One region of the Paenibacillus protaetiae genome, then DNA from elsewhere that is predicted to be linked to it. Evidence: predicted binding sites of a transcription regulator. Region 1 holds the regulator's gene; each other region holds the start of a gene.
What was found. The regulator LexA, encoded in region 1, represses DNA repair genes until DNA is damaged. The targets are predictions, from matches to a motif close to CGAACATATGTTCG.

Region 1 (6,086 bases):
GTCGGATAACGGTTGAGCAGCCGGTTAAACATCCAGTTTGCTCCTTTGACCTGTTCAATCAAAATCGAACCGTCCTGAACGGTAATGCTTTTAATGCCGGAAGCGTTAATCCGTTTATCGCCGGTCATCCGTCTCGTCTGCACGTAATCTTTGCCGATCTTCAAATAAGGGCGGCGCAGGAAGAAGACAAGCGCCATCACAATGTATGCGGCAACCGTAATCCATTCGATCGTCCTGAACGTTACACCGGATATTAAAGATGTAATCAAGTAAATCCCGATAAAGAACAGCAGAAATACAGGAAGGATAATACTGCGGCCGTAATAGCGGTCAGATTTATCTCCGCCGGTAACAACTTGTTCTTTCCCCTGTTTTTTTCGTTGATTGTTTAGCTGCGTCATATTTTTACGAACTTTTCGTTCCCACGAACGTGATGACAATGGACATCCCCCTACATATTATATATTCGGCTGCATTTCCGCGGCGGCTTAACGGTTACATCCGGTACCCGCTGCCATCCACGGTTAACGTTATCCGCGTTTGGACTGATCATCCGCATCATCCACAATTTCGATCGCATCCAGCTGTTGTCTGAAGTTGCGGCGGAAGTTTTCCAAATACCGTTTTCTAAGCTCGTCCCGTTCCGCCAGTTCGGCTTCATTTAAGCCAACGGTTTTGTGCTTGCGCGACAGCTCATTGATTCTGGCAATAACCTGCTCCATCCTCTCGCTCCCCTCCGTGTTGTATGTGTTTTCTTTGTCCTTCTCTATTCATACGAGCGGAAAAGATTCTACCTTCTATTTTGGCTTTTTCAGCGGCTGCTTGTCAAGGAGCCTGCCTGCCCCGGCGAATAGGAAAAAAAGCTCTAAGATGCCATTTCGACGGCAGCATCTTAGAGCTTTAAAGATAGTAGGCAACAAATGAACAACTGCTCCTCTTAACGGACGGGGATAATAATTGTTTGCCCCGGATGGATCAGCGCCGAATCCAAGTTGTTCCGTTTCTCGATGTCAAAAATTAACCGGCGGACATCCTCCTGCCCATTCACGTATTCATTAGCAATATCCCAAAGCGTATCGCCGCTGCTGACCAAAACAACGGTCTCGCCGGCAGTGGCCTGCTCAGGCGTCTCCGTCGCAGCGCTTGTAGCCATCAGCAAAAAGCTGGAAAACAACACGGCAGCCACAATAACGGTCACGGCTATTTTAATCAGATGACGACGCACAAAAGTGATTGCTGGCGTCGGCTTCTTGCCCGATTGATCTTGATGGATTGTACGATAAAACGATGGATTCATCATCATATTCAGCACCCCAAACATTTGTTCTGTTTGTAGAATATCACGAACAAGTGTTTGCGTCAACGGAAAGATGCGAACTTTTGTACTCAAGAACTTATGTTTGTACGAACTCCGGTTCTGTGCTATACTTTTCTTCAAACTTACTAATGGAGTGATCTCATTGTCCAAACTTTCCAACCGCCAACAAGCGATTCTTGAATTTATCAAGAATGAGGTTCGGGATAAAGGATACCCGCCATCCGTCCGTGAAATTGGCGAAGCGGTCGGCTTAGCATCAAGCTCAACCGTTCATGGGCATTTGGATCGGTTGGAGAAGAAAGGACTTATCCGACGCGACCCCACCAAGCCGCGCGCGATTGAAATATTGGATCAGGACAATGATCTTGTTTCCGCATTGCGCACCCCTGTTGCCCAAGTGCCGATTGTCGGTAAAGTAACAGCAGGCGTACCGATTACCGCTACGGAAAACATTGAAGAATATTTTCCGCTCCCTTCGCATTTTGTCGGCGATAATGACGTGTTTATATTAAATGTTATTGGCGAAAGCATGATCGAAGCCGGCATTCATAATGGCGATTATGTTATCGTCCGCCAGCAAAGCACCGCGACGAACGGTGACATCGTCGTAGCGATGACCGAAGACGACGAAGCAACGGTTAAGACGTTCTATAAGGAAAAGGATCATATTCGACTGCAGCCGCAAAACTCGACGATGAGTCCGATTCTGCTCAAAAACGTTACGATTCTTGGCAAAGTAATTGGACTTTTCCGCGATATCCATTAATCCGCCGGCGTGTACGGCTACATAACCAGTGAAAAGCCCCGAACGCAGCTTGTTTGCCGCTTCGGGGGCTTTTTCCTTTTTTACTGCTCTTACACGATAAAGACGTAATGATCTCGTTTTATGGTTTCAGTCCGGATCATTCTCCCTATCACGTACGCTGCCGTTCAAAATAACCCCAAAAAAATACAGTACCGGCAAGAAATATATCCCCGCCGATACTGTCTGTGATATTCAAACTCGCATCGTTTATGCCATAAGGCTTAACATCCATTCATTATACCGCTATTTGAGGAGGTTCTGGCTCCGGTTCGACATTTACTACTTGCTGCTGCTGTTGCTGCTGTGAATCAATTTGCTCTTGCATTTGCTGCAGCTGCTGTTGCTGCTGCTGGATATGGGTTTGGACAAGAGTGAACAATTGAAGCTGGATTTGTTGGTGAGATAGCTCGAAGCTTTGAATCTGAGACTGCACTTGAGTCTGAAACTGCAATTGCTCTTGCAGTTGTGCGCTAAACTGATTTTGCAACTGCTGTTGGGCTTGCAATTGAGCCTGCAGCTGCGCTTGAGCCTGCTGAATGGTTTGCAAAATCGCAAACTGAAGCGTTCTGCTTGGTTTCGTGCATGTTTTCACAACTTTTCGCTGAGTTTTCTTCTTGCCATGTTTTACAGCACAGCCCGCCATATCCGTTATACACTTCCTTCTTTTATATTCAGACATCCCTTTATAAATATGAAAAAAAAGAAGATTCGGACATGGCTGATGACAGGGGGTTATAGCATAGTTTAGTAGTTGAACAAGCCGATACAAGGTTTCGAATGCCTGCCAAATCAAAAAAACCCTTTGGCGCTTAAAGCGCCAAAGAGTTTCCCTCTTAATACAACGTCAGATACTGATCGCGTTCCCATTGGTGAACTTGAGTGCGATACATATCCCACTCGATTTCTTTCAGCTCATAGAAGTGCGCAAGCGCATGATCGCCAAGCGCATCGCAAATCACTTCGTCGCGCAGCAGTTCATCCAGCGACTCTTTCAAGTCAGCCGGCAAGCTTGCAATGCCGGAATCGAGCAGTTCTTCCTGTGTCATGATGTATATGTTCCGGTCAACCGGTTCCGGAAGCGGAAGCTGATTCTCGATACCGTCAAGGCCCGCTTTCAGCATAACCGCCAGCGCCAGGTACGGATTGGCAGCCGGGTCCGGATTACGCACTTCAATGCGGGTGCTGAGACCGCGGGACGCCGGAATGCGAATCATCGGCGAACGGTTGCTTGCCGACCAAGCAACGTAGCTAGGCGCTTCATAACCTGGAACAAGCCGCTTATAGGAGTTGATTGTCGGGTTCGTAATGGCCGCCATCGCTCTTGCATGGCGCAATACGCCGGCCATATAATAACGGGCTGTTTCGCTTAAGCCCAGTTTATCCGATTCATCGTAAAATACGTTCGTATTGCCTTTGAACAGCGATTGGTGGCAGTGCATGCCGGAGCCGTTTACCCCAAACAGCGGTTTTGGCATAAATGTAGCATGCAGTCCATGTTGTCTTGCGATTGTTTTTACAACCAGCTTAAACGTTTGGATCTGGTCTGCCGCACGAATGGCGTCGGCATATTTGAAGTCGATTTCATGCTGGCCCGGAGCCACTTCGTGATGGGAAGCTTCGATTTCAAAGCCCATTTCTTCCAGCGTCAATACGATTTCACGGCGGCAGTTCTCGCCGAGATCCATAGGTGCAAGGTCAAAATATCCGCCTTGGTCGTTCAATTCCGTTGTCGGTTCGCCGCGGTCATCCGTTTTGAACAGGAAAAATTCAGGTTCCGGACCAACGTTCATCGCCGTATATCCCATATCGTTAGCTTCCTTCAGCACACGCTTCAGAATACCGCGCGGATCGCCTGCAAAAGGAGTGCCGTCCGGCATATATACGTCGCAAATAAGACGGGCTACACGGTCTTGCGATACCCAAGGGAATACGACCCAAGTGTCCAAATCCGGATACAAATACATATCCGATTCTTCAATCCGTACGTAACCTTCGATGGAAGATCCGTCAAACATCATTTTATTGTCTAACGCTTTATCCAACTGGCTGATCGGAATTTCAACGTTTTTAATAGTACCGAGCAAGTCCGTAAATTGAAGCCGAATGAAACGAACGTTTTGTTCCTCCGCGATTCGTTTAATATCCTCTTTGCTGTAACCCATTTCATCATCTCCTTAGTGTTGATCATCACATTACGATTGCGAAATTCTCAGGTTTGTATTCAGGGACTATTCACGAAACGATTAACGCTTGTTGTTGAGGAAGCGCGTCAGCTGGCCCTGAATAAGCGATGCTTGGCCCGGGCGCTGTTTTTCCAAAAGCTGCTGCTTCAGCATCCGATGCAGCTGGGCATCGGACAATTCGCGGCGTTTCACCTCGGATTGCTCGCTTACGACTGTAGCCTCTTCCGATTCTTTCGAAACCGGATACATGACTTGCTTAATACCTGCAATATTGACGCCTTTCTCAATCAATGATTTGATTTCGAGCAGCCGCTCAACATCATTAAATGAAAACAATCGTTGATTACCGGATGTTCTGGCCGGAACAATCAGCTCATGCTGCTCATAATAACGGATTTGGCGTGCTGTCAGATCCGTCAGTTTCATGACGATGCCGATCGGAAACAGCGCCATATTGCGGCGAATATCATCACCCATGTCGCATCAACCTTCCAGTCAAACTTATTATATGTTCATTGTAACCCCCTACCATTAACATGTCAATCTGTGTGAGGTTTAATTACAACTAACTCTCGTTTGACAAGCTGAAACAATGCTGTAAGCATACCGTATTTCGCATGCGCGTAAGTAAGCCCACCCTGCATGTAAGCGATATACGGCTCGCGGACCGGCGCATCGGCAGATAACTCCAAGCTGCCACCTTGAATAAACGTACCTGCCGCCATGATGACAGGATGTTCGTAACCCGGCATGTCCCAAGGCTCCGGCACAACATGCGCATCTACCGCTGCTGCCTGCTGAATGCCTTGTACGAAAGCGATCAAATGGTCCGGACCGCCAAAGCGGACCGCCTGAATCAAATCAGTGCGCGGCGCATCCCAGCGCGGATGCGTCTCGAACCCGAGCTTCTCGAATAATGCCGCTGCCACAATACTGCCTTTGACAGCTTGTCCCACCAAATGGGGAGCCAGGAACAAGCCTTGATACATGGAACGAAGCGTACCGAGCATAGCCCCTACTTCCCCGCCGATGCCGGGCGCCGTCAGCCGGTAAGCGGCGGCTTCCACCGCCTTCGCAGTCCCTGCAATATAACCGCCGGTTTCCGCAAGTCCGCCGCCGGGATTTTTAATTAATGAGCCGGCCATCAGGTCGACACCAACCTCGGTTGGTTCGGCCAGTTCCGTGAACTCGCCGTAGCAGTTGTCGACAAACACCAGCACATCCGGCTTGATCGCTTTTACTTTGGCAACCATCTCGCCAATCTGGGCTACCGTAAAAGAAGCCCGCCAGCTGTAGCCCCGCGAACGCTGGATACCGATAACCTTCGTGTTCCGGTGAATGGCCGCTTCAATGCCGGCCCAGTCCAGATCGCCACCCTCCAGCAGCGGAACTTCCCTGTACGTCACTCCCCAATCCTGAAGAGAACCTGTTCCGTCGCCAGGTTTGCCGATCACTTTATGAAGCGTATCGTAGGGCGTCCCCGTTATGTACAACAGCTCGTCCCCCGGACGAAGCACGCCAAAAAGGGCGGTGCCGATCGTATGCGTGCCGGAAACAAAATGCGGTCTGACCAGCGCCGCTTCTGCTCCAAACACATCCGCATACACTTCATCCAGCACCTCCCGGCCCCGGTCATTATACCCGTAACCCGTCGAACCTGAGAAATGAAAATCGCTTACCTGATGTTTCTGAAACGAACGGATTACTTTCCACTGATTCCGTTCAGCCACGTAATCCCGGTGCCGTAGCTGCTCCTGTGCCAGTTCTTCCGCTTCGTTCG
Region 2 (6,086 bases), 510 kb from region 1:
ATTTCTTCGTTCGGCAAAGCTACGACCGAAACCGTCGTTTCCGCTACGTGATCCGCAGCACAACGCTGGATGGCAAGAGAGATAATGTCTCTCGCTTTCTTGTCAGCTTCTTCCTTCGCTTGCTGTTCGATTTCCTTAATCATCTGAGCCGTCTCATGGCGAACTTCCTGCTCTACATTAGACAAAATGATCGATCTTGCATCTTCCATCGTCAGATTGGAGATGCGCTCCAGCTCGCTGAGCTGTTGCTTGTACAGAGAATCGATTTGCTGCTGTGTTTCGTCGATCCTTTTTTCTTTGTTGGCTACAGATTCTTCTTTGCGTTCTAGCGCCTCTAACTTCTTATCCAGCGACTCCTCTTTCTGAACCAAACGTCTTTCTTGACGTTGTGCTTCATTCCGTCGCTCGCGAATATCTTTCTCTGCTTCAGTCCGGAGTTTATGGACTTCATCTTTCGCTTCGAGTACCGTTTCCTTCTTCTGTGCTTCCGCTTCCTTTTTCGCATTTTCAACGATTTGGGCTGCAGCTTGCTCAGCGCTGGAAATTTTCGCCTCTGCGATCGATTTACGAATAAAATAACCAACCCCAAAGAAAATTGCGCCAACAAAGAGACAGATCAAGATCCACCATATTTCTTGCATCTTGTTCACCTCCTTGCTGCATGCACCAAGGACTACTTGGGATGTTATTAGGTTTTCAGCCGGTTCCAAACCGTTCTAACAGTTTAACTTTTTGGCGAAAATAATCATTACGAATCAATTTTTGGAAGGAAAATCGATTCTTTGTGAAAGGAATACAAATTCATTTTATCTTTTGCCAAATTCAATTGTCAAGCATTAGCCCATCTTCTGCGTCTTCATCGCTGTCGATGCCGTCTGCTGCGGCCGACCTTACTGCTTCTCGAATCAAATCGCCGGCGAAACCCCTCCGCATCAAAAAAGCGGTCAGCTTTCGCTTGCGGTCCGGCAGTTCCCCTTTCAGCCCCCGCCACCGTTTGGCAGCGGCTGCTTTGGCTGCCGCGAGCTCGGCACCGGCATCTATGGCATTTACGGCTTCTTCCGCCGCTTGGCGAGATATGCCGCGCTGCTGAAGCTCCTGCTTTACAAGGCGGCTGCCCTTTTGCGCGGTACGAATCCGCTGTTTGGCAAATTGCCGGGCATATTCTTCATCATCCACATAATGCTCTGTTTCTAAACGTTGGAGCGCATAAGCAATATGGCTTTCACCAAGCTCCTTGCGGCGCAAATATTGTTCGATCTGCTTGCTCGTCCGCGGCTTTGCTCCTAAATAGACACACGCAAGCGTGTATGCCCGGTGCCGGTCGTCTTCTTCCTGAATTACCGGAAGCAGCGCCGGGTCAACAAATTGTCCCTTCAGCAGCCTGTAGCGGATAAGCAAGTCTTCATGAACGAATAAAATCGGTTCTTCTCCGCCTGCGTAAATACGGTATCTGCGGCGTTCCGAACGATCCTGCTCCACCAGCGTTATAAACAACCCATTATCCGCTTGTTGGTCTTCCGTCATGCCGCCGCGCCTCCTTTATTCCGGTTTATAAAAAAGCTACGCCGCCCCGGCTGGGACGGCGTCTCCATTTCATTAATTAAGATCAAATTCCGGCTCTTCTTCTTCATCGACGGAGACAGCAGCGCCTTTGGCCATTGCCGCTTCCGTCTGCAAATTGCTTTCCTCGCGGATTTTCATTTCAATGGCATGTGAAATTTCTTGATGATCCTTCAAATATTGCTTCGCATTCTCGCGGCCTTGGCCGAGGCGCTCGCCGTTATAAGAGAACCATGCTCCGCTCTTCTGTACGATATCCATCTCCGTGCCGATATCAACGATGCTGCCTTCCTTCGAAATGCCTTCACCGTACATAATATCGATTTCCGCTTGTTTGAATGGAGGAGCTACTTTATTTTTCACGACTTTGATCCGGGTGCGGTTGCCGACCATATCGTTGCCTTGCTTGATCGTTTCCACGCGGCGTACATCCAGACGAACGCTGGAGTAGAATTTCAAAGCGCGGCCGCCAGGCGTCGTTTCCGGGTTGCCGAACATTACGCCAACCTTCTCGCGCAGCTGGTTAATAAAGATCGCAATCGTCTTCGATTTACTGATGGCGCCAGACAGCTTGCGAAGTGCTTGAGACATGAGACGAGCCTGCAAACCAACATGCGAATCGCCCATTTCGCCTTCGATTTCCGCTTTAGGCACAAGTGCAGCTACCGAGTCGATAACGATAATATCAACGGCGCCGCTGCGTACAAGCGCCTCTGCAATTTCAAGCGCTTGCTCGCCTGTATCCGGCTGGGAAAGCAGCAACTCGTCAATATTGACGCCCAGTTTGCTTGCATACAGCGGGTCAAGCGCATGCTCCGCATCAATAAACGCAGCTTGGCCGCCTGTACGCTGCACTTCCGCAATCGCATGAAGCGCAACCGTTGTTTTACCGGATGACTCCGGTCCATACACTTCAATAATCCGTCCTTTTGGAAAACCGCCGATCCCTAATGCAATATCTAAAGCAAGCGAACCGCTTGATACTGTTTCCACTTGCATACCTGCTGTTTCGCCCAATTTCATAATCGAGCCTTTACCGAATTGTTTCTCGATTTGGCGCAATGCCATTTCCAATGCTGCGCGACGATCCGACAATCAACTCACATCCTTCATCATTTATATTAGTATGATACCTTTTTTCATACCCCTTGCCAAGCATTTTTTCGAACATACATTCGTTTTTTTTGATGCAAGGGCTAAAACAGGACGAAAAAAAACCGCAGCAAAGTATTCTTCGCCACGGTTCTTCCGTCTAGCATGTATTATACCGCCAATCTTAACGATTGACAAGCCATCAAACGTCAAAGTTCGACTATTTTATTCCACATTCGCTGTTAATGCTTGCCACAAACGGTATAAAGCCGCTTTTACTGAACGTACCCGGATAATTTCACGGTTGCCGGCAAACTGTCCGGTATAAACAACAGTTTCTTTGCCGCGTTCGGCAATCGCGTAATAAACAAGTCCCACCGGCTTGCCTTCGGACGGCGCCGGCCCTGCGACCCCCGTCAGCGATACGCCAAAGTCCGCATCGGCAATCTCGCGCACCCGCTCCGCCATCAGCTTCGCTGTCGATTCGCTGATTGCCCCGGAGCGCCTTCACCCTGCAGCTGAGCCATCGGAATGCCAAGCAGCTTATGCTTCATCTCATTGGTATACGTAACAACTCCGCCGCAAAACTCGCCGCTGCTGCCCGGGATGCTTGTAATCGATTCTGCAAACAGCCCGCCGCTTAAGCTTTCTGCGCTCGCCAGCTTGCGCCTCGAAGCGCGAAGCAGCCGTACGACTGTTTCTTCAAGCGGGATGTCCTCTTGCGCGTATAGAAACTCGCCTACAATTGCTTTAATTTTATCAACGGTTTCGTCGATTTTGCGGTTAGCTTCCGCTTGCGTCGGCGCTTTGGTCGAGACGCGTACTGCAACTTCGCCTTCTTTCGCATAAGGAGCAATCGTTGGATCAACTTGCCCGTCGATCAGATCGATCAGCTTCGCTTCCAAGTTCGATTCGCCAATGCCCGCAAACTTCAGCTGGCGCGAATAAAGCGGGTCTGACTGGCCGGTAATTTGCATAATCCAGTTTTTCCCTGGGCCTTCCATCATCGGTTTCATTTCACGCGGCGGTCCTGGAAGCAGCATATAATAGGTGCCGTCCGCTTCAAGCCCATTGCCTACAGCAAGCCCGGCCGTATTCTCGAGCGGCTCGCCGCCTTCAATCATAAGCGCTTGGCGGCGGTTGCTTTCAACCATATGGGAGCCGCGTGAACTGAACAATTCTTCGATTTTGGCCATGGACGGCTCATGCAGAAGAAGGTTGCGATTTAAATACGCAGCCAGCACATCTTTCGTCAGGTCATCCTGCGTTGGCCCAAGACCGCCGGTGAATACAAGCAGATCGGCGCGGTTGCGCGCCACTTCAATCGCTTGGCGCAAACGTGCCGCATTATCTCCGACTACGGTTTGAAAATAAACATCCACGCCAAGAGATGCCAGTTCCTGGGATAGGAACTGGGCATTTGTATTTACGATTTGCCCGAGCAGCAGCTCTGTTCCGACCGCAATAATTTCTGCTTTCATCACGACGCCTCCGCTTCTATTATTTCGCTGTCAGTAACGTTTTGTTTTTCATAAAATAATCAATGCCTGAGTATACCGTAATCAATGCGGCAATCCAGGTAACGACAACATCAAACGGGAACGAGATGTATTCAAACGGAAAATTGTTCAGCAGCAATACAATAATCATCGTAATTTGAATGGCTGTTTTCCATTTCCCCCACTTGCTGGCCGCTACAACCGTACCATCCAGCAGTGCAATTTGGCGCAGCCCCGTCACAGCGAATTCGCGGCTGACGATTAGAATCGCAACGATCGCGCTCAGCTTGTCCATCTCGACAAGCGAGATCAAAACAGCGGATACGAGGAGCTTGTCAGCAAGAGGATCAAGCAGCTTGCCAAGGTTGGTGACAAGCTTGTTTTTACGGGCAATGTAACCGTCCAGCCCGTCCGTGCTCGCCGCAATAATAAAAATAAGTACGGCAATGATTTGGTTATATGTAATCGAAATGTCACCCAAGTGAAGCGACCCCATATCCCATTTTACCAGCAAAAACACCATAATAATCGGGACTAAAAAAATACGCGCCAGCGTAATTTTGTTTGGCAGATTCATTAAATTCCCTCCCCGAACGACACTGGTGTACAATCCCCAATTATTTCCCGCCAAACACTGCCAAGCATACTTTCTGCCATCTGTCTACCCCCAAATCATTCCGTCAAACTGTCTACATAAGTATAATACACCCGCTTTGCAAGTGTCAAAATCATCTGTCTATGCAAAAAGCCCTGTTTCATGCGCCGCGACAGCGTATGAAACAGGGCTACCCGGATATCCGTCTGCTCTTCTACCGATAATTGACAAATTGAAGCTCGATGGTCAAATCCGCTCCGCGCAGCAAGGCGATAACCGCCTGCAAATCATCTCTGCTTTTGCCGGTCACCCTGATTTGATCGCCTTGGATTTGGCTTTTCACTTTCAGCTTCGAATCACGGATCAGCGTGTTAATTTTTTTCGAGTTTTCTTGATCGACGCCTTGGCGGAGCTTAATCCGCTGGCGAACGGAACGTGCGGAAGCCGGCTCGATTTTGCCGTAATCCATATTTTTAATCGGAACGCCGCGCTTGATCATTTTCGTCTGCAAAATGTCGATAACGGTTTTCAGCTTATATTCATCATCCGAAGAAACAACAAGCTCTTCTTTCTCCAGCTCGATGGAGCTTTTGCTGCCTTTCAGGTCAAACCGCGTTTCGATTTCACGCTCCGCTTGCTGAATCGCATTGTTCAGCTCCTGCATATCCACTTTGGATACAATGTCAAAAGAACTTTCCGAACTCATGATTCATTCACCTCATCGTTCAAAATCAAATTATTGGCCGGCAGCAGCCGATTCTGCCGGTGGAGACGACGCCGTATTATTATCCGATGGCGTCCCCGTATCGGTTGCCGTTACCGGATCAAGCTGAATCCTTTTTGTTGTGCTTTGGTCGCCATCATCAATCAGGACGCCGTCAACCGTAATTTGCACAAAATCCGCACGGCCGATATTAATATACAGCGGCTCGGTCAGATCATAATCCAGCACTGTACCGTCTTCCAGGTTTTTGTATGTCAGCCGTTTTCCTTTAGGTCCGCCCGAGTCCACTTCCGTCCAGTTGACGCCGCCCGATACTTTAAGCTCCACCTTCACATTGGTGCCAGCCACATCATAATGGTCGATTTTCCCGACTTTTCCGGTAAAGGTAACTGTCGTTTGCGGCGGCGTTGGCGTTGGCGTCGGTGTTGGCGTCGAAGATGCCACAGGATCCGCGGATGCGGTTTCCGCCGGCGGCGACGCTTTGTCGGTGATGTTCGTGTTATCCGCCACTTTGGTTGGGTCGTCCTTTTGATTAATAATAAAAATCCAAACGACAGCAACAATTAAGATGAGGAAACACCACATGACAATATTAAAGCCAATTTTCCCGACTCCC
Region 3 (6,086 bases), 400 kb from region 1:
AATGCTTCGCGGAGAAGCAGCTCCATGGAAGCGTCTGCTCCTTCAAACTGGTAACCCTGATGCTCAAGATCTTTGATCCGGTCAATAATTTGCTTTGTTTTCTCATTGTTTGCATTGACGTCAAGGCCAAGCTCTTGCGCTTTGGAAATGACGTTGCTTTGCCCGGCAAGTTCCGATACGAGAATGCGCTGTTTGTTGCCAATCAGCTCCGGCTGGATATGCTCATAGGTTTTGGAATCCTTCATGATGGCCGATACATGGATTCCGCCTTTGTGCGCGAATGCAGCATTACCGACATACGCCTGACCGACCGGCATATGGACGTTGGCAATTTCGCTTATATAACGGGCTGTGCCCGTAAGGGTTTTGATCTGGTCTGCAGCAAGCACTTCATAACCAAGCTTCAGCTGCAAATTCGGGATGATAGAACATAAGTTGGCATTGCCGCAACGTTCCCCGTATCCGTTAATCGTGCCTTGTACCTGGCGGGCTCCCGCTTGAACGGCTGCCAGTGAATTGGCCACGGCAAGTTCGCAATCGTTATGTGTATGAATTCCGATGTTTGTTCTCAGCTCACGGCGAATGACGGACACAATGTCGTGAATTTCGGTTGGCATCGTCCCGCCGTTCGTATCGCACAGGACGATCCAGTCTGCGCCTGCTTCTTCGGCGCGGCGAAGGACGGACAACGCATATTCGGGATTGTTTTTATAGCCGTCAAAAAAATGTTCGGCATCAAAAAGAGCTTCCATATGATTCCGCTTCAGAAAAGCGATAGAGTCGTAAATCATCGACAAATTTTCTTCCAGCGTCGTCTGCAGGGCGGTATGTACATGGAAGTCCCACGACTTGCCTACAAGGGTAGCTGCCCGGACGCCGGATTCGGCAATTCTAAGCAGGCTTGTGTCATGTTCCGCCAAACTGTTTTTGCGCCTCGTGCTGCCGAATGCCGTTATTTTGGCGGACAGGTTGTATTGCTTAATCCGCTGAAAAAATTCGATATCTTTGCTGTTGCTGCCCGGATTTCCGCCTTCAATATAGTGGACGCCCAAAGCATCAAGCTTTAAAGCGATTTTTAACTTGTCTTCTGCCGACAGGCTGATTCCTTCACCTTGTGTGCCGTCACGCAGCGTCGTATCAAATATGGAAATGCTCGTGGTCATGCGTCATGACGCCTCCTCTTCCTAACTGAACGCAAGTCAAATCAGATATTAACGTATTATAACATTTGTTCGCGTGAAAGTAGAGTGGTCCGGCAACTTTTTATGCAGCAAGGGGAAGTGGCGCTTAGTTTTAGCATAAAAGCGTTATTGCTATACCGCAATAACGGGTTAAAGAAACCGGCACGGCAAGTTGACCGAAGCATTGTGCGGCGGTATGCTGAAGGGAACAAATGTTTTGATTTCGGAGAACAAACATCGTGCCGGAGGTGGAAACGTGAAGCAGCATGCTGCAGCTGACAACGGACCGCGCGTAATCCTGCATTTGGATATGAACGCTTTTTATTGTTCGGTGCATGAAGCGGAGGAGCCGGGTAAGTATAAAAATAAACCTACTGCCGTAGGCGGGGATGCCGAGCAGCGGAGAGGCGTAATCGTAACCTGCTCGTATGCCGCCCGGGCAAAAGGCGTGCGAACCGGCATGACAGTACGTGAAGCGTTAAAAACATGCCCGGAGCTTATTTTGATCAAAACCGATTTCAAATTGTACCGCAGCTATTCGGAGCGCTTTATGGCCATTGCCCGCCAATATACGCCGCTAGTCCAGCAAATGTCCATTGATGAATGTTACTTGGACATTACCGGTTCCGGGTTGTTTGGAACGCCGGTGGAAATTGCGCAGACGATCCAGAGGCGGATACAATCGGAATGCGCTTTGCCCTGCTCCATCGGCATAGGACCAAACAAGCTGCTTGCCAAGATGGCTTCGGACATGAAGAAGCCTAACGGGTTAACGATATTGCGTATACGCGACATGCCCAGGCTGATGTGGGATAAGCCTTGTGATGTGCTGTTTGGAGTCGGCAAAAAAACGGCTGAAAAATTAAACCGCCTGCAAGTGAAAACAATCAGCCAGCTGGCTGCCGCCGACGCGGAGTTTTTACGCCGCCATTTTGGCGTCATGGGACAATGGCTGAAGGATGCCGCGAACGGGCGTGATTATTCTCCTGTTAACCCGGAGGAGGAAGCGAGCAAGTCCATCGGCCATATGACAACATTGCCTGCTGATGTTACCGAGAAAGAAGAAGCTGCCCGCATCTTGCTGGAGTTGTCCGACCGTACCGGCCGCCGGCTGCGGGCGCAGCATCTGGTCACGGGAACGGTTCAGATTACGATCCGCAAGCCGGATATGACGACTATAGCGCGTTCGCGCACGATGGAAGCCGTTACGCAGCAAACGTCGGATATTTACCGGGAAGCGCTTCGCCTGCTGGAGCGCCATTGGCGGGAAGGGGATCCGATCCGCCTGCTTGGAGTGACCCTTCAAAATTTATCGCCTGCGGAAGAAACCGCCATTCAGCTGGATTTATTTGATTATGAGCAACAGCCCCGCAAGGATGCGCTTGAGGCGGCAATGGATAAGCTGAGAGATAAATTCGGGGAGAAGGCGATTCATTCAGCCGGACTTCTTCCAAAAAGCGGAAAAAGAGTGGCGAAAGCGCCTAGTGAAGAATAAAATAGCCTATGTGCAAAGATCACAATAATCACTATAGATATTTGGCAACATCCATGATAAAATGTTTTTTTGTTTCATTCATGTTGAAAAAGGCTGCATAATTGTTATATATTGAGGTGTAAGGATTACTATTACGGCAGCAGTCTGAACAAGACAAGCTTATCATTTTTACAAAGAGAATGATTCGTATATTTTACAGGAGGGAAACATATATGGCAAAATTTACTTGGGTCGAGAAAGATACTTGCATCGCTTGCGGCGCTTGCGGGGCTACTGCACCTGACATTTATGATTACGATGATGAAGGTCTCGCTGAAGTTATATATAATAACGACGGTAACAAAGGCGTAACTGAAATTCCTGAAGATCTGTACGACGATATGCAGGATGCATGTGACGGCTGCCCAACCGATTCTATTAAAGTAGCGGATGAACCGTTTAATATGTAACAACCGGACGAAGCCGGCATGCCTTTTTGGCAAGCCGGCTTCGTTCTGCTCTGATTTAAACCGGCCGGACTATAATGTCTGGCCGGTTTTTTTGCGCGTTAAGGAACATGCAGCCGAATAGCCGTGCCGGCAGGCTCCTCTCCGAGGCGCTTATTCGGGATAATCGCAGCAAGGCTTCAGGCGGCTAACGCAAAAAAAGGAAAGGTAATGGCATCAAACGCAAAATATTGGCATTTTATACCATAAAACAGCAGCGTATACTATTCGGTGAAATGATATGGAAGCGTTATCATTTCACCTTGAGAAAACGAGAAAGGAGGGCAAGGCAGCATAAGCTATCGTAATTATAAATGAACTGTTGTAGGAGGTTAAAAAAATAATGGTAGTTGTATCGAATCGGGCAACAGGTAAAGGCCGCATATTTATCATGTCGCTTATCGTCTCGATGTTGGTTTCTCTCGTCTCATCGCTGTTTATCCGCGAGGCGCACGCCGCCGGATCGTATTTGCTGTCGCAAAACCGTATCGCCTATGCCTCTTCCACAGAGGGAGCCAATACAGCGAATCTTGCTGTAGACGGATCGACCGGCACACGCTGGGCAAGCACGTGGGGAACGGATCCCCAATGGCTGTATGTGGATCTTGGCGCTAACGCTTCAATTGACGAGGTCAAAATTGTCTGGGAAGGCGCTTATGCCAAAGCTTATAAAGTTCAGGTATCCAACGATGAATCGACTTGGTCGGACATTTATTCTACGTCGACGGGTGACGGCGGCGAAGATGATCTCCATATAACTGGCAGCGGGCGTTATGTGCGGATATATGGCACTGAACGCGCGCTTGCTGCCTACGGCTATTCGATACTGGAGCTTGAAATTTACGGTACAGGCGGAATTAGCGGCCCTCCGGCGGACTACGGTGCCAATGTGGCGCTGAATAAGCCGGTATCCGTGTCTTCTACTGAAGATTCCGCTTATTTGCCGCCGGGTTCGACGGCAGCGTCCAACGCCGTTGATGGCAATACTGCAACCCGCTGGTCTTCAAATGCAACGGATAATGAATGGATTACCGTTGACCTGGGGGCAGTTCATCAGATCGGGCGTGTAATTTTGAATTGGGAAGCGGCAGCCGGAAGGGCTTACGATATTCAGGTGTCCAATAACGGGAGCAGCTGGACTACCGTTTACCGCCAGCTTCATGGATCAGGCGGCAAAGAGGACATTCCGCTTTATACGAACGGCCGTTATGTGCGGATGAACGGAATTGGACGAGCTACTAGCTTCGGCTATTCCTTGCTGGAATTTGAAGTGTACGACTATGTGGCCGGGCAGCCGCAGCCGGTGTACACTATCGAGCCGCTGCCGCAGCCGCAAGCCGTCCAATCGGGCGCAGGCAGCTACTTGACCAATGATATTCATATGCCACAGCCGAAATATCCTGCGAATAAATCTTCCAACGTGACAACGCCGATCCCGTCAAACGACTGGTGGCAGTCGCTGCTTATCAAGCCATTTGGCGATTATTTGGTTACACTGCCGCTGAAATCGAAATATTTTCCGCAAGGACTTGGCATCTTAAATCCGGGCGCCGGATGGCTTTCCTCGGACGGGCGTGCGGTTAATGCCGACGGCAATCCGGATCTGTATGTCATGGGCGGCAATATCGACAGCTCCAAACTGGTCACCCGCGTAACGGGTTACTCGGACTGGGCCGTTGACGCCGTGTTAAGCGACGGTCAGGCGGACAAGATGAAGTCGACCTTCGTGAAAGGATCACCTTATGTTTTTAATACATTCACAGGCACGAATCAAGTGGACATCTTCTCGTCGCTTATGACGCAGCTGTTTGACGATAACGGCAACGCCGTGCTGACAACGGAAGGCTCCACGCTGACAGCTGACCACATCGGCGTCAAGATCGCCAATACGAACGGTGACCCGAATGGCGCGCCGCAAACCCGTTACTACGGCATTTTTGCTCCTCCGGGCACTGTATTTAAGAAGGTAGGGGCGAAAATTAAAATCGAGCTGGGCAGCGGGCAAAATTATTTGTCCGTCGGCGCGATGCCGCAAGCTTCCAACCTGAACTATTACTATCAGCATGCTTATGCTTTTGTGACGGACACCAAGGTGAACTATAACTATAATGAAGCAACGAGCCAGGTAACGACCAATTTTAATGTGTCGACGCAGCTCGTACGTTCCGGTTTCTCCAACCAAACGCTGATGGCGCTTTACCCGCATCAGTGGAAAGTATCCCCTTCTTCGCTGACGGCGCTTACTTATCCGTCAGTGCGCGGTACGCTGAAAGTACATGAAGGCAACAGTTTTACTACCGTGGACCAGTTCTACGGCATCGTTCCGCAGTTTACGGAGCCGACCGATTCTGCGTATGACAAGTCGCTGATGGTTTCTTATCTGGAAGATTTGGATGAGGAGACAAGCAGCAATCTGATGGCCGCCGATGCGTATTGGCAAGGCAAGAAGCTGCATCCGCTTGCGATGGGCGTGCTTGCTGCCAATGAACTTGGCGAAACGGAGCTGCGCGATAAGTTCCTGGACCGCATCAAGCTTATTTTGACGGATTGGTATACGTATACAAACGGGGAACCTGACTATTTCTTGTATTACAATTCGGATTGGGGCACGACGTATTATAAAACAAGCGAATTTGGAGCGAACAGCGGCATCACGGACCATCACTTTACGTACGGTTATTATGTGTTTGCTTCAGCTGTGCTGGCAACATTTGACGACGGGTTTAGAACCGATTACGGCTCGATGGTGGATCACTTGATCCGTGACTATGCCAACCCTTCGCGCACGGATTCCATGTACCCGTTTTTCCGCAGTTTTGATCCGTACGAAGGCCATTCATGGGCTGGCGGATACGCCGACAATGACAACGGCAATAACCAGGAAGCAGCCGGCGAATCGCTGTTTGGCTGGGTCGGAGAATACAT

Region 2: recA (recombinase RecA) is a predicted target of LexA. The motif match lies at 2,725-2,738, and genes of this name have one in related genera.
Region 3: ET464_RS08205 (DNA polymerase IV) is a predicted target of LexA. The motif match lies at 1,222-1,235, and genes of this name have one in related genera.

What each region holds. Positions count from the first base shown of each region.
Region 1 covers NZ_CP035492.1:1,404,191-1,410,276, forward strand. The annotation lists gene ET464_RS06240 (hypothetical protein) at 1-440, opposite strand, end outside; gene ET464_RS06245 (DUF896 domain-containing protein) at 531-722, opposite strand; gene ET464_RS06250 (LysM peptidoglycan-binding domain-containing protein) at 938-1,468, opposite strand; gene lexA (transcriptional repressor LexA) at 1,461-2,084, shown strand; gene ET464_RS06260 (hypothetical protein) at 2,359-2,766, opposite strand; gene glnA (type I glutamate--ammonia ligase) at 2,957-4,285, opposite strand; gene ET464_RS06270 (MerR family transcriptional regulator) at 4,367-4,783, opposite strand; gene ET464_RS06275 (methionine gamma-lyase family protein) at 4,846-6,086, opposite strand, start outside.
Region 2 covers NZ_CP035492.1:893,977-900,062, reverse strand. The annotation lists gene rny (ribonuclease Y) at 1-641, opposite strand, end outside; gene ET464_RS03950 (RecX family transcriptional regulator) at 823-1,524, opposite strand; gene recA (recombinase RecA) at 1,597-2,655, opposite strand; partial or broken gene ET464_RS03940 (competence/damage-inducible protein A) at 2,878-4,133, opposite strand; gene pgsA (CDP-diacylglycerol--glycerol-3-phosphate 3-phosphatidyltransferase) at 4,153-4,728, opposite strand; gene ET464_RS03930 (YajQ family cyclic di-GMP-binding protein) at 4,961-5,452, opposite strand; gene ET464_RS03925 (helix-turn-helix domain-containing protein) at 5,483-6,086, opposite strand, start outside.
Region 3 covers NZ_CP035492.1:1,800,020-1,806,105, reverse strand. The annotation lists gene cimA (citramalate synthase) at 1-1,163, opposite strand, end outside; gene ET464_RS08205 (DNA polymerase IV) at 1,492-2,676, shown strand; gene ET464_RS08200 (ferredoxin) at 2,889-3,125, shown strand; gene ET464_RS08195 (galactose-binding domain-containing protein) at 3,505-6,086, shown strand, end outside.